Regions from separate parts of the Vagococcus sp. QWL-13 genome, predicted to be linked through region 1. Evidence: predicted binding sites of a transcription regulator. Region 1 holds the regulator's gene; the other holds the start of a gene.
What was found. Region 1 encodes HrcA, which represses chaperone genes, less so after heat shock. Its sites were predicted from a motif close to TTAGCACTCNNNNNNNNNGAGTGCTAA; they were not measured.
Positions count from the first base shown of each region.

Region 2: the regulator HrcA is predicted to act here: its motif matches at 4,838-4,864, upstream of groES (co-chaperone GroES).

Region 1 is NZ_CM178746.1:1,770,964-1,778,357, forward strand. It holds gene AC4PHI_RS08205 (double-cubane-cluster-containing anaerobic reductase) at 1-82, opposite strand, end outside; gene dnaJ (molecular chaperone DnaJ) at 704-1,864, opposite strand; gene dnaK (molecular chaperone DnaK) at 2,014-3,846, opposite strand; gene grpE (nucleotide exchange factor GrpE) at 3,880-4,449, opposite strand; gene hrcA (heat-inducible transcriptional repressor HrcA) at 4,465-5,499, opposite strand; gene hemW (radical SAM family heme chaperone HemW) at 5,677-6,840, opposite strand; gene AC4PHI_RS08235 (hypothetical protein) at 6,995-7,129, opposite strand; gene AC4PHI_RS08240 (ABC transporter ATP-binding protein) at 7,223-7,394, opposite strand, start outside.
Region 2 is NZ_CM178746.1:422,806-430,199, reverse strand. It holds gene treR (trehalose operon repressor) at 1-438, opposite strand, end outside; gene AC4PHI_RS02125 (ROK family protein) at 698-1,633, opposite strand; gene AC4PHI_RS02120 (AAC(3) family N-acetyltransferase) at 1,660-2,409, opposite strand; gene groL (chaperonin GroEL) at 2,872-4,500, opposite strand; gene groES (co-chaperone GroES) at 4,526-4,810, opposite strand; gene AC4PHI_RS02105 (redox-sensing transcriptional repressor Rex) at 5,005-5,637, opposite strand; gene AC4PHI_RS02100 (ABC-F family ATP-binding cassette domain-containing protein) at 5,820-7,394, shown strand, end outside.

The sequences.
Region 1 (7,394 bases):
AATTTTTAACACTGATAAAACCTTCACGACGTGCCTCAGCAAATTCATCAAATATTTCAGGTAAAGTTGTCTTTAATTCCATTACTTTGCTCCTTCTAATGTTTAAATAGTAAATAAAACTGAAATAAACCTCCTGTCTGTTGTCCAAGAGGTCTTAATCTTCAATTAACCTATTTTCTACTTACTATTTCGTCACCTATTGTGAATGAACGAGCTTGATAACTAAAATAAAAATGCGAAAGATAATCGCTTTCAGTTATGGGATCCACCTATTTGTCACAGCTTATGCCACTCAAATAAATTTATAATAGTAGAGACGGCCAATCAAAGTAAGACTTAGAAACTTCTAAGTTAGTTGCTAAACAGACTCAACCAACAAGATGATAGTTTGCTTTCATCAGACATCCCCACTTTCTTTTATTATTAACAAAACTTTTTAAATAACGCTTACAAGGTTCCTCCCTGAGTATACATTGCTTATTTTTGTTTTTCAACATTTATTTAGCTTACCTAAAAAATATTCAATTTTCCAGTTAAAAATAGTGAGGATAATGAGTATGAATCATTCTTTCAAAAATCCTTGGTCTCATTCCTAGTCAAATGACACAAATAAAAAATACCCATGATTTGCAGCTTCTTCAAATTAGAATAACCTTCTAACTTTTAAGAATCTCCACAAATCTCTGAGTATTTTTTAAAATCATTATTTTTTCTTCTTACCTTTAGGATCAAAGCTAAAGGCATCTTTCATTTTATCAAAAAAGCCTTCCTCTTGCTCCCCAACACTATCTCCGCCAGCTTCGGCAAAGTCTTTCAAAGCTTTTCTTTGCGCTTCGTTCAGGTGTTTAGGTGTAATCAGCTTCACTGTCACATGTTGATCTCCGTTGCCGCTTCCTCTCAGACGTGGTGCTCCCTTACCGCGCAAACGGAAAGTTGTTCCTGTTTGAGTACCTGCCGGTATTTTTAACTTCACTTTACCGTGAACAGTTGGCACTTCGACTTCAGTCCCCAAAGTCACTTGGACAAAACTGACTGGCAAATCATAAAAGATATCTGAACCTTCACGGTTAAAGATGTCACTTTCTTCCACTCGGAAAACTACGAATAAGTCGCCATACGGACCGCCGTTATACCCAGCTTCTCCTTGACCGCTTAAACGCATTTGCTGACCATCTTCAACGCCTGCCGGAACATTGACTTTCACGGAATGATTTTCAGTCACACGTCCTGAACCATGACAATCCACACATGGGTCTTTGATTATCTGACCCTTGCCTTGACACTCTGGACAGGTCTGACGGCTCATCACACGGCCGAGGGGCGTCTGACGTTCTACATTGATCGTTCCTTGACCATGACAGCGCGGACATGTCTCAGGATGAGTACCCGGTTTAGCACCAGAACCATGACAAGTCTTACATTGATCTTCACGTTTGAATGTCACATTTTTTTGCGTACCAAAAATAGCCTCTTCGAAAGATAAATTCAAGGAATATTGTAAATCAGAACCTTGACGAGGTGCATTAGGATTAGCCGATCTGCCGCCACCGCCAAAAAACGATTCAAATATATCTTCAAAGCCGCCAAAACTTCCGCCTCCGAAACCTTCAAAGCCGCCAAAACCGCCAGCACCAAAATTAGGATCCGTGGACGCGTGTCCATACTGGTCATATGCGGCTCTTTTTTGGGAATCGCTAAGGACTTCATAAGCTTCTGAGACTTCCTTAAACTTTTCATCAGCCCCGGGCTCTTTGTTGATGTCGGGATGATATTTTTTAGAAAGTTTCCGATAAGCTTTTTTTATTTCATCTTCAGAGGCACTTTTAGATACACCCAAAACTTCATAATAATCTCTTTTCGCCACGGGCTTTCCTCCACATTTCTAATTATTCTTTAAAACCTTTTAAATCATATCACACTTCACCATAGGAAGAAACTCCATTCTCTGATAAAGTGGGATTCAAGCAGAGAAAGCCAATTCCCTCCAAAGGTCACTGGCTTTCATCACGAACATTATTTTGTATCATCGTCCACTTCTTCGAAGTCTCCGTCTACCACATCATCAGCAGAACCTTGAGCTTCATCAGCTCCTTGAGCCGCTTGTTGTTCTTGGGCTGCCTGTTCATATAATTTAACTGTCAACGCTTGGACAATTTCATTTAGTTCATCCCGTTTTGTCTTCATTGCTTCTAAATCATTAGCTTCGACTGCTGCTTTCAACTCGTCACGTGCAGTTTCTGCCTTTTTAACTTCTTCCTCGTCAACTTTGCCTTCAAGTTCTTTCAAGGTTTTATCGACTGAGAAGAGCAATGCGTCCACATCGTTACGCAAATCAGCTTCATCTTTTTTAGCCTTGTCAGCTTCGGCATTTGCTTCAGCATCTTTGACCATTTTTTCAATTTCTTCATCTGTCAAACCTGAAGAAGATTTGATTGTGATTTTTTGCTCTTTTTGAGTTCCTAAGTCTTTTGCACTAACATTAACAATCCCGTCTTTATCAATATCAAAAGTTACTTCGATTTGAGGCACACCGCGTGGAGCTGGCGGGATATCTGTCAACTGGAATCTTCCCAGTGTCTTATTGTCAGTAGCCATCGGACGCTCACCTTGTAGTACGTGAATGTCTACGGCCGGCTGGTTGTCTGCTGCAGTAGAAAACACTTGAGATTTGCTAGTTGGAATTGTTGTGTTACGGTCAATCAGTTTGGTAAATACTTGCCCCATTGTTTCGATTCCCAGTGATAGTGGTGTAACATCAAGTAAAACAACGTCTTTCACGTCACCAGAGATAACGCCACCTTGAATCGCTGCTCCCATTGCCACAACTTCGTCCGGGTTCACTGATTTGTTAGGTTCTTTATTCGTTTCTCTCTTCACTGCTTCCACAACTGCCGGAATACGGGTAGAACCGCCGACTAAAATAACTTCGTCGATTTCAGAAGCTGATAATCCAGCATCTTTCAATGCACGACGAACTGGTCCTTTAGTTCTTTCTACAAGATCTGCTGTTAATTCATCAAATTTTGCACGAGTCAATGTCACTTCCATATGAAGCGGGCCTGCATCTCCTGCAGTGATAAACGGCAAGCTGATTTGAGTGCTTGTCACACCGGACAAATCTTTTTTAGCCTTTTCAGAAGCATCTTTCAAGCGTTGAACCGCCATTTTATCTTTTGATAGGTCAATGCCATTTTCTTTACGGAATTCAGCAACAAGATAATCAATGATTTTGTTATCAAAGTCATCTCCACCAAGCTCATTGTCACCGGCAGTTGACAACACGTCAAATACTCCGTCACCCAACTCAAGAATCGAAACGTCAAAAGTTCCTCCGCCTAAGTCGAACACAAGAATTTTTTCTTCTTTTTCTACTTTATCCAAACCATAAGCAAGAGCTGCTGCTGTCGGCTCGTTGACGATACGTTCAACTTCTAAACCGGCAATTTTACCAGCATCTTTTGTTGCTTGACGTTGAGAGTCGTTAAAGTAAGCTGGAACTGTAATAACCGCTTTAGTTACTTTGTCCCCGAGATATTCTTCAGCGAAACCTTTCATATATTGTAAAACCATGGCAGAAATTTCTTGAGGGGTGTAAGATTTCCCTTCCATCTCGATCTTATAACCTGTCTGCCCCATATGACGCTTAATCGAAGACACAGTATTCGGGTTGGTCACTGCTTGACGCTTTGCAACTTCCCCTACTTGAATTTCCCCTTCTTTAAATGAAACAACTGAAGGAGTTGTACGGTTTCCTTCTGGGTTTGGGATAATTTTTGCTTCTCCGCCTTCTAATACTGCTACGGCAGAGTTTGTTGTTCCTAAGTCGATACCTATAATTTTGCTCATAATCACTTGCTCCTCTGTTTTATAATTTTATTTTTACTGCGCTACAATCACCATAGATGGTCGCAACACACGATCATACAATTTATATCCTTTTTGAAGCACGACAACAATTTCTTCCACTTGTTGCCCTTCTTCAATCGGCACAGTTTGCACTGCTTGATGAAGGTTAGGGTCAAATACTTTGCCTAATGCTTCGATTTCTTCGATTCCCGAAGTTTTGAAAGCAGCTAGTATGCCGTCTTTCACCATTTCTACACCTTTTTTCAAATTCTCTACCTGTTCTGCTGAAATTTCAGCCTCCAAGGCCCGATCTAAATTATCCAGTGCAGGAAGAAGTTCTTTAGCTAAATCCTGTGATCTAAAGCGGACAAGAGCTTCTCTTTCTTTTTGAAATCTGTTGCGCATGTTGGCAATTTCTGCCTGTGCACGGAGGAATTTATCCTCTGCTTCTTCCAATTCGATTTTTAACTGTTCTTCGGAAGACAATGCTTCTATTGAACCTGCTGATGATTGTTCCTCGTCAACAGCCTCAACATTTTCAGCTGCTGCTTCTGTTACCTCATCCATTGTTTCTTCCTTGTGTTCTTCTGCCACTTTACTCATCCTTTCGCTACGTCTTTATGAATCCAACAAACGGTAATAGTCTGCTAAATAGTCCGCCAATTCATGTCTAAAGGCTTCGACTAGACCAAACATGCGAGAGTAAGCCATGTTCGTCGGCCCCAAGATTGCAATGGTTCCGGTCCCATGCTCAGCCACATCGTAAGAAGCGGTAATCAAGCTCATGTTGGTCAATAAATCATTTTCGATTTCTTCGCCGATTCGAATCTGTATCCCTTCTTTAGGTGCTTGAATAAGAGAGGAAACCTGATTCTGGTTGCTCATCAAGGAATAAACCAGCTTGAATTGATGGACGTCTGGAATCAAATCCACATCAAGCAAATTCATCTGTCCGCCGATATATACCCTTTCTTCAAATGCGTGACTCAAGATGGATTCAAAAATATCCATGATTCCTCTTGGCGTTTGAAAATATCTTTGCAAAATCAAAGGAATTTCCGTACGCAATTTATTATACACAGTGATCAAGGGTTGCCCGACCAACTTATCATTGATGATTTGAATGATTTTTTCAATATCGCTGCTGGAAATATCATCAGGAACTGTAAAAACTTGGCTCTCCACATTTCCTCTGTCAGTAACAATAATTGCCATCAGTTGTTGATTGTTTAACGGAACAACTCGAAATCCCGTCAATCTCCGATCATTCATCTCAGGTCCCAAAGAAAAAGCTGTATAACTGGTTAAATCAGATAGAACTTGAGCTGATTTTTCGATAATTTCATTCAATGCGGTAAAATTCCGGTTGAACGATTGTCTGATAGATGACAATTCTTCATTAGTCACTGTGGAAGGTTTTAAAAGATAGTCTACATAAAAACGATACCCCTGTACGGAAGGCACCCGCCCGGCAGAAGTATGAGGTTTTTCAATAAACCCCTCTCTTTCAAGGAAGCTCAAGTCATTTCGAATAGTTGCGGAACTGGCATTTATGCCGGCGTTCATCAACGTTTTCGATCCTACTGGTTCTCCTGTCGCTGCGTGCAGCTGAACCACAAGGGCCAATATATCTAATTGTCTTTGTGATAGCATTCCTTTCACCTCTTTTTTTAGCACTCAAGTATCCAAAGTGCTAATCACATGTCTCAGTATACCAAGACAACAATCTCTTGTCAACGGAAAACCACGCAATATTAGCACTCGATAACAGCGAGTGCTAATATTGCGTGGCAGCATAGATTTTAGTTTGTATGGCAACGTTAGCCTTCATCAATCAAGTAAAAACTGCTCAAATACTTCGTTGCCCAGCATGAGTCCTTTTTTGCTCAATGCGATAAATTTCTCATCAACCGTGACTAAATTGTTTCTCGCTAAATCTTTAATCGCAGGACCATACACATCAAAAAGAGACCGACTAAACTTTTCCTCAAACTTGGTTAGAGAGACCCCTTCTAATTTTCTCAAACCTAAAAACATTTCTTCTTCCATTTTATTTTCCAATGTCAATGTTTCCACTTCACGGATTGGCAGTACACCTTTTCTCAAAGGACTTAAATAATGTTGGATAGGACCATGATTTTTATATCGTTTTCCAGCTAAATAGCCGCTTGCCCCAGCCCCAAGTCCGTAATAATATTCATTATCCCAATACACTAAGTTGTGACGGCTCTCTTTGCCGGGAATTGAAAAATTACTGATTTCATATTGGATTTTTCCGGCCGCTTCCATTTTTTCAGCGGCTAATTCAAACATATCTCCCTCAATATCTTCAGTGGGTAGATGCAATCGTCCTTGCCTAGCCCAATTATAAAAAACTGTCTGATTCTCGAGAATAAGAGAATAAAGAGAGTAATGAGGCAAATCTAAAGTCAGGGCTTTATCTAAAGTTTCACGAAAACTTTCCAGAGTTTGACCGGGCAATGCATATATCAAATCAATGCTCACATTATCGAAGCCGGCTTTTTCTACAAGTGACAATGTAGTGTAAACATCTTCTTCAGAATGTCTTCTGCCGATTTTTTTCAATAGGCGGTTATCAAATGTTTGAACGCCCATTGACAGGCGGTTTACACCATAATTTTTTAAAACATTTAATTTATCAAGGGTCAAATCACCTGGATTTGCCTCGACTGTAAACTCATTGCCGTTGTTCAGCGGAAGCCTTGAACGAACCCCCGCCAGCAACACGTCCAGCTGTTTGGCTGACAATGCTGTAGGTGTGCCTCCCCCGATATAAATTGTTTCTATTCTTTCCGAAAAATGCTTGGCTTTAATCAAATCTATTTCTTGCAGCAGTGCAGAAATATACTCATCCACCGGCTGTTCTTCGATAAGTACCTTGTTGAAATCACAATAGTAGCAAATATGCTCACAAAACGGAATGTGAATGTAAGCTGAAAGCTGCTGATACTGGTTTTTTTTATTTTCTAACATCTAGTAAATTCCTTCCAAAAACTTCCAAAATTGTTTCGATAACTTATGATTGACTAACTAATCTACTCTATTTTGCAAGATAATTTTGAAAAACACAACTAAATGCTTTCAATAATTTCCTAATAGGATTTTTTACACAGATTTCTCGTTTTCCTCACTTGGTTTGATATAAAGAGATACCTGTGCTGTCCAAAGGATTGACAATTGCTCCCAAATAATTAGGAAATAATTCGTTTGAATCATCTTTGCCGATAGATATTTCTGTCGACTTCGAAGCGCGACATGACATAAAAAAGTCCTCCTGCAAAATTTAAGTACGATAACTTAAATTTTGCAGGATGGATTTATTTTTAGTGCTTAGGCTCCCATTATTTGCTAGTTGTCAGGATTTCAGCAAATCGTATTGCGACTGGTACAAGAAATAGTATCTACCTTTTTTTGCCATCAACTCATCGTGGGTGCCGTGCTCGATAATTTGGCCCTGATCGATAAAGAATATTTCCGAGCTGTTTTTTATAGTTGATAACCTGTGAGCGATTATAAATGATGTCCTG
Region 2 (7,394 bases), 1.3 Mb from region 1:
AATACTTGCATCCAAATAGTCAATATCGATAATCGAAGGTTCTCCATTGATGGTTCTAGTTCTGACTAGTTTCCAGGCTTCTGACGCAACCGGCCAGCCTGTTTTTTCACTTAAAAATGGGGACACAGCCACCTTTTTTATTTCAATAACTTTTGTCTGACTGTCAATTTTTTGACTCTCTTTCAGTTCTTTAAAACTGGTCAAACCAGAAATCGGAAAATCAAAGCGATGCAAATCTAAAACGATTGATCCCTTTCCTTGTTTTTTTTGAATCAATCCAGTGTTAATTAAAAGGTTTAAAGCTTTCCTTATTGTCTCTCTGGAAACACTGTACATTTCTGCCAACTGCTTTTCGCTAGGAAGTAACGTATTGGACGGATATTCACCACTTAGAATTTTCTTTTCCAAATCAGCATAGATTTCTTTGAATTTATTCATTGATAAATCTCCTTCTTAATAATATAGCGATGAAAACCACTCGTTCTGAATACAAAATGATGAATTTATGGTTGCAGCAAGAATTATACGTCAACGGCAATAACCGCCTGATTTAAAATTGATAAACACTTATAGACTCACATTTGTCTCTTCAAATAGCACGTACATTATATTATACCATAACAGACTTTTTTATTTTTCTGACTAATATCAGCCATCAGTAAATAGAAAAAGAACGGGTAAATTCTTCAAAAAATTATTATCCCTGAGCAAGCTGCTGCTTCACCAAATAAACAGCCCCAATCATCCCCGCATCATTTTTCAGTTTTGCCGGTTTGATTTCTCCGATTGTTTTGTCAAGCAAAAAGGATATACTGCCATGACGCTTGGCCAACTCCAACGTTTTTTCCTGCAACCCGGTCATAAATTCTTCGTTGGCACTAATCCCACCGCCGATTAAAATCACTTCGGGGTCAAACGCACTAAGCAGACTTAACAAACCAGAAGCCAGCTCTTCATAATATCGTGCCAAAATTCGTTTAGCCAATGCTTCTCCATTTTCAGCACGTTGAAAAATCTCCTTAGCTCCCAATGTTTCTTCAATTTCCGGAGACTCACTTTTTCTGGCAGCATTATACAAACGACTGAGTCCGCCCACTACTGCTCCCCGCAGATTAAGGGAAGATTTTTCTATATTGCCGGTCGCAGGCAGTTCTTTGATCGTCATATAACCAAATTCCCCCGCCATCCCGTGCGCCCCGCGGTAGACTTCTCCGTTGATAACAATCCCGCCGCCGACTCCGGTCCCTAGCACGATACACAAATAATTGTCGATATCTTGTGCTGCACCTAACCATTTTTCAGCGATTGCCGCAGCATTGGCATCATTTTCCACCTCAGTCGGCAATTCTGTTCTTTTTTCTATTTCCTCTTTCAAATTTGTTTCATACAACGAGCGTATTGCTCCTGCTGTCGTCATGAAACCATCTTTTTGAATAATCCCCGGCGCACTCACACCAACGCCCTTGATGTCGGGATATTTCTGCTGATAGTTTTTTGTGATACTAGCTATATCCTGAAGCAATGATTCTTTTTCGCGATTGGTGTCCACCATGGATTTTTCAACGATTTCCCCATCCTCTGTCAAAACACCATATTTAATTGTCGTACCGCCGATATCAAAACCGATATACATTTTTCTTCCTCTTTCGTCTATGAATTTTACACTTTATCTACAAAATAATGACTGTCCTCTTTATACTTTGCCAAAGCTTTTTCCCAAACAGCCACAGCGTCCATCACGCAGCAATTCGCCTGAAGAACTTTTCCGCACTGATAATCTGACGGTGATAAAACATTTAGTACCCGGTCGTAGCGTTGCTCAAAACCGGAAAAATCATGGCGCAAAACATTCATAATCATAGTTTTGTTTCCCGGCAAGGTGATTTCATAGTCGAAATTACCGCGAAATAAATAATCCGGGAGAACCATTTCCTCCACACCATGAAGGCTAGTATTCCTTTCCAGCGGAGCACCCAGCATCACTATTTTACCTCCCCGGCGGTAAACTTCTCTAAACGGGGAATTAGGGCCCACAGGAGAAAAATCCTTGTAGTGATGTTTTGTGATTTCTTCAGCATCTTTTCCCCAAGCTGTCACACTATGGGTAGGGTGGACACTGCGGAAAACTCCTTCTGACTTTCTCATAAACTCGGGCAGAATACCGATACAGGACGGCGTTTGTTCCAGATCAAACTTTCGGTTCTCAAGGCTGACATTTTCATAGCTCAGCGCAGGCAGCAGCAGCGTACCGTTTTTCACAGTCTCTTTCAGAGCTGCAATGACTGCTGCCGGTCCCCCTTCGATTGTTTCCCTTCCTTTCAAAGCATTATAAGAAGAGTGAACGACGATCGTATCGTCCTCTCTGATACCCAATGCTCGTAAATCCTCAATGATTTTGCTTGCTTCCATCTCTGCTAACTCCTCAATTAGTCTTCTATCAGACATTACTTGTTAAGAAGAGTGTATCTTGTTTTCTCTCTCTCCGCAATCGGTGAATGAAAAGTCATAAAAAAGCTCTCCTGAAATGAGTAAAAAATACATTTCAAACCTTTATCACTTTCATTTGAATCGTTGGAGAAAATAAAAGAGCATTCACTGTCCGATGGCATGGAAGAAAATCAATAGACAACGACAAGGTCCGTGTGTTCCCATCACCAAGAACAGTCACAATAATTCAATATTATTTATATCATAAAGAAGACAAGAAAACTTACCGCCTGAGGATTAAGAAACAAATTACTCTGATTTCAAAATTTGTTCACCAAAATAAAAAAAGACAACTACTTTTTTAGTAGTTGCCTTTTTTTCCTGTGTCTCTTAACTTACAATTTTTTTGTAAGTCTTAGTTTATATTTTATAGTTGACTGCTTCTTACATCATACCCATCATATTAGGGTCCATGCCTGGTGCTCCGCCAGCTGGTGCTTCAGGTGCCGGCTTGTCAGCAATCACAGCTTCAGTTGTCAAAATCAGTGAAGCAACGCTTGCCGCATTTTGAAGGGCTGAGCGTGTCACTTTTGTAGGGTCTACGATTCCTGCGTCAATCATGTTGACCCATTCGCCGGTAGCAGCGTTAAACCCTGTGCCCGGTTCAGCATTTTTCATCTTATCAACAACTACAGAACCTTCTACTCCTGCATTGTCAGCAATTTGACGAACAGGCTCTTCCAAAGCACGCAACACGATGTTCACACCTGTCAGTTCATCGCCTTCAGCATCGACAGCTGCCACCTTATCAAGCACATTGATTAAAGCAGTACCCCCGCCGGAAACAATTCCTTCTTCCACTGCCGCACGAGTCGCATTCAAAGCATCTTCAATACGCAGTTTTAATTCTTTCAATTCAGTTTCAGTTGCTGCACCCACTTTGATAACAGCTACACCGCCTGAAAGTTTTGCCAACCGTTCTTGCAGTTTTTCACGGTCGAAATCAGAAGTAGTATCTGCTACTTGTGAACGGATCAATGCCACACGCTCAGCGATTGCGTCAGTCGTGCCGCCGCCTTCTACGATAGTTGTATTGTCTTTGTCCACCACAACTTTTTTCGCTGTTCCCAGTGACTCAATCTTAGTGTCTTTCAATTCCAGTCCTAAATCTTCAGTAATCACTGTACCGCCTGTTAAGATAGCAATATCTTCCAACATTGCTTTGCGGCGGTCGCCGAATCCTGGAGCTTTAACTGCAGCCACATTAAATGTACCGCGGATTTTATTTAGAACGAGTGTCGGCAATGCTTCGCCGTCCACATCGTCAGCGATAATCAATAACGGTTTGCCTTCTTGCAAAATTTGCTCTAACAACGGCAAAATATCTTGAATGTTAGAGATTTTTTTGTCTGTGATCAAAATGTAAGGATCTTCTAGGACTGCTTCCATTTTATCGTTGTCAGTCACCATGTATTGAGACAGATAACCGCGGTCAAACTGCATCCCTTCCACGACATCAAGCTCTGTTTCGATTCCTTTAGATTCTTCAATCGTGATGACACCGTCATTGCCAACTTTTTCCATCGCATCGGAAACGTACTCACCGATTGTTTCAGAACCGGAAGATACTGCCGCCACTTGTGCGATAGATTCTTTTGTTTCTACTTGTTTGGAAATTTCGTACAGACCTTCAACAGCTGCTTTAGTTGCCAACTCGATTCCGCGGCGGATACCTACAGGGTTAGCCCCGGCTGTAACGTTTTTCAAGCCTTCACGGACGATAGCACTTGTCAACACAGTTGCTGTTGTTGTTCCATCTCCTGCAATATCATTTGTTTTAGAAGCCACTTCTGAAACTAATTGTGCTCCCATATTTTCAAAATGGTCTTCCAATTCGATTTCTTTAGCGATTGTCACACCGTCATTTGTAATCAATGGTGAACCAAAAGATTTTTCTAAAACCACATTACGACCTTTTGGCCCTAATGTTACTTTTACTACATCTGCAAGAGAGTCAATCCCTCTTACCATTGCTTCCCGTGCATCTCTGCTGAATTTAATATCTTTTGCCATGTCTTTTTATGCTTCCTTTCAAGTTTTATTCTACGATAGCGATAATATCTTTTTCATGAACGATCAGGTATTCTTCACCTGCGTGAGTAATCTCTGAACCTGAATATTTTTCAAAAACAACTTGATCGCCGACTTTAACTGACATCGGTAATTTTTCTCCATTGTCTAACGTACGACCGTCACCAACAGCCAGCACTTTCCCGACTTGTGGTTTTTCTTTAGCTGCTGAAGTTAAGACCAAACCTCCTGCAGTCACTTCTTCCTCTTGAGCTACATCAATAATGACACGATCTCCTAATGGTTTTAACAACTTAAATCCCTCCATCAATTTTCTTTTTTAGCACTCTTGAACTTCAAGTGCTAACTCACATTTATTATGATACTCATTCTTGAAGATTTTTGCAAGTATTATCCTAAGTTTCAACAAAAAATACACAAAGAAAAAAACTCCTCCTGAGATAGGAGAAGTTCCAAATCAAGTGTTATCAAGCTCTCGCTCATTTTTTAATCCGTGTAATGATTCAAAAAATAAATCAACGTTTGCAGTTCATTCGTCAAGTCGATACTTTGAACGTGAACATTGCTAGGTGTATTCAATCGGACACGGGTAAAATTCATGATACCGCGAATCCCTGCCTCGTATAATTTATTTGCAACATCTTGAGCATTTTCTGAAGGAATCGTTAAAATCGCCACTTCAATCTGCTGCTGCCGGATTTGCTCTGCCATGTCTTCCATCGGATAAACAGGAATACCGTCCACAATCCGTCCCACCAAATCTTCCTTCACATCAAAGGCGGCACTGATCCGGATATTATTGTTTTGATGAAAACCATATTTAAGCAAAGCACTCCCCAGATTCCCGACCCCGATTAATGCCACATTAGTCAGACGGTCCTCTGTCAACATGCGTCCAAAAAATTCAAGCAGACTTTCCACATCGTAGCCATATCCCCGTTTGCCTAATTCTCCAAAGTAGGAAAAATCACGGCGAATGGTGGCACTGTCCACCTTCACTGCTTCACTAAGTTCTGTTGAAGAAATTTTTGTTTTTCCGGAATCAAACAAAACTTTCAAATAACGATAATATAAAGGCAACCTTTTCGCCGTCGCCCTTGGAATCGGTTTATTCTTCATACTGCATTTATTCCTTTCTAACATTAGCTTGTTCTATTACTCACATTAACATCATATCAATAAAAGTTTACTTTGTGCAATTTTTCTGTTTGAAAACCGATATTTCAAAGCTTTTTTCATTTCTCTCTTCCCTTTATGATATGATAAACTTAATTTATCATGTTTTTTAGGAGAAAACCGTTATGATTTTATTACAAGGAAACAATATTGCTCGTTTTTTCGGAGCAGATATTTTATTTCAACACATTCACATCGAAATCAAAGACAACAGCCGGATTGGTTTAGTCGGAAGAAATGGTGCCGGCAAATCCACCTTATTGAAAATTTTAGCAGACATTGAATCCCCGGATGAAGGTCAAGTGACGAAAATACGAGGACTGACTCTAGGATATCTGGCACAAAATACCGGATTCACTTCTGAAAAGACCATCTGGGAAGCGATGCGGGACTCTTTCACTCATCTTATACAGATGGAAGAAAAAATCAGACAATTAGAACTGGATATCAGCCGCCATACTTCCGGCCAAGACTCGGCTGAGTTTCAAAAAAAATTAAAAGATTATGACCAGCTGCAGCATGATTTTCAGCAGCAAAATGGGTACATGTATGAAACAGAAATCAAGACCGTATTGAATGGTTTTCAATTTGATGAAAGCTACTACGGACGTAAGGTCAACAGTCTGTCAGGCGGACAAAAAACCCGTCTAGCATTGGCAAAATTATTGCTGGAACGGCCCCAACTGCTGATTCTTGACGAGCCTACCAACCACTTGGATATCGACACTCTTTCCTGGTTGGAAAACTATTTGCAAAATTATCGGGGAGCCTTGCTCATCGTCTCTCATGACCGCTATTTTTTAGATAAAATCGTCACAGAAGTTTATGAGTTGAGCCGCAGCCAGATTACTTATTACAAAGGAAACTATACGACTTATCTTGACATCAAGGAACAACGTTTGACATCAGAGTGGAAAGCTTATGAAAAACAGCAAGAAGAAATCCATAAATTAGAAGATTTTGTGGCAAGAAACATCGTTAGGGCAAGCACCACGAAACGGGCTCAAAGCAGACGCAAACAACTGGAAAAAATGGACAGGCTGGAAAAACCGGTGGGAGATGAAAAATCGGCACATTTTAACTTTTCCATTGAAAAAAAATCAGGCAATGTGGTCCTGCAAGTCGAAAAAGCGGCTATCGGTTACGATGGACAAGTGCTGGCCAAGCCAATCGAGTTAGACATCCGCCGGCAAGAAGCTGTTGCTTTGGTAGGCCCTAATGGTATCGGCAAATCAACCTTGCTAAAATCCATCATAAAAGAGCATCCTCTGATTGAAGGGCAGATTGCCACTGGAACTAATGTCATGATTGGATACTACGATCAGGAGCAAAGTAATTTGCGCTCTAATAAAACAGTACTTCAAGAGTTATGGGACGAACATCCTACCACTCCAGAAAAAGATATCCGTTCCATTCTCGGCAGTTTCCTTTTTTCCGGGGATGATGTCAGCAAAACCGTTCCTTTTCTCAGCGGCGGAGAAAAAGCACGGCTGGCATTGGCTAAATTATCCATGAAAAAGCATAATTTTCTGATACTTGACGAGCCCACGAACCATCTGGATATCGACAGCAAAGAAGTTTTGGAAAATGCTTTGATTGAATTTGAGGGAACAATTCTGTTCGTTTCCCATGACCGCTATTTTATCAATCGCATCGCCACTAAAGTCGTAGAATTATCTGAAAAAGGGTCTCAGGAATTT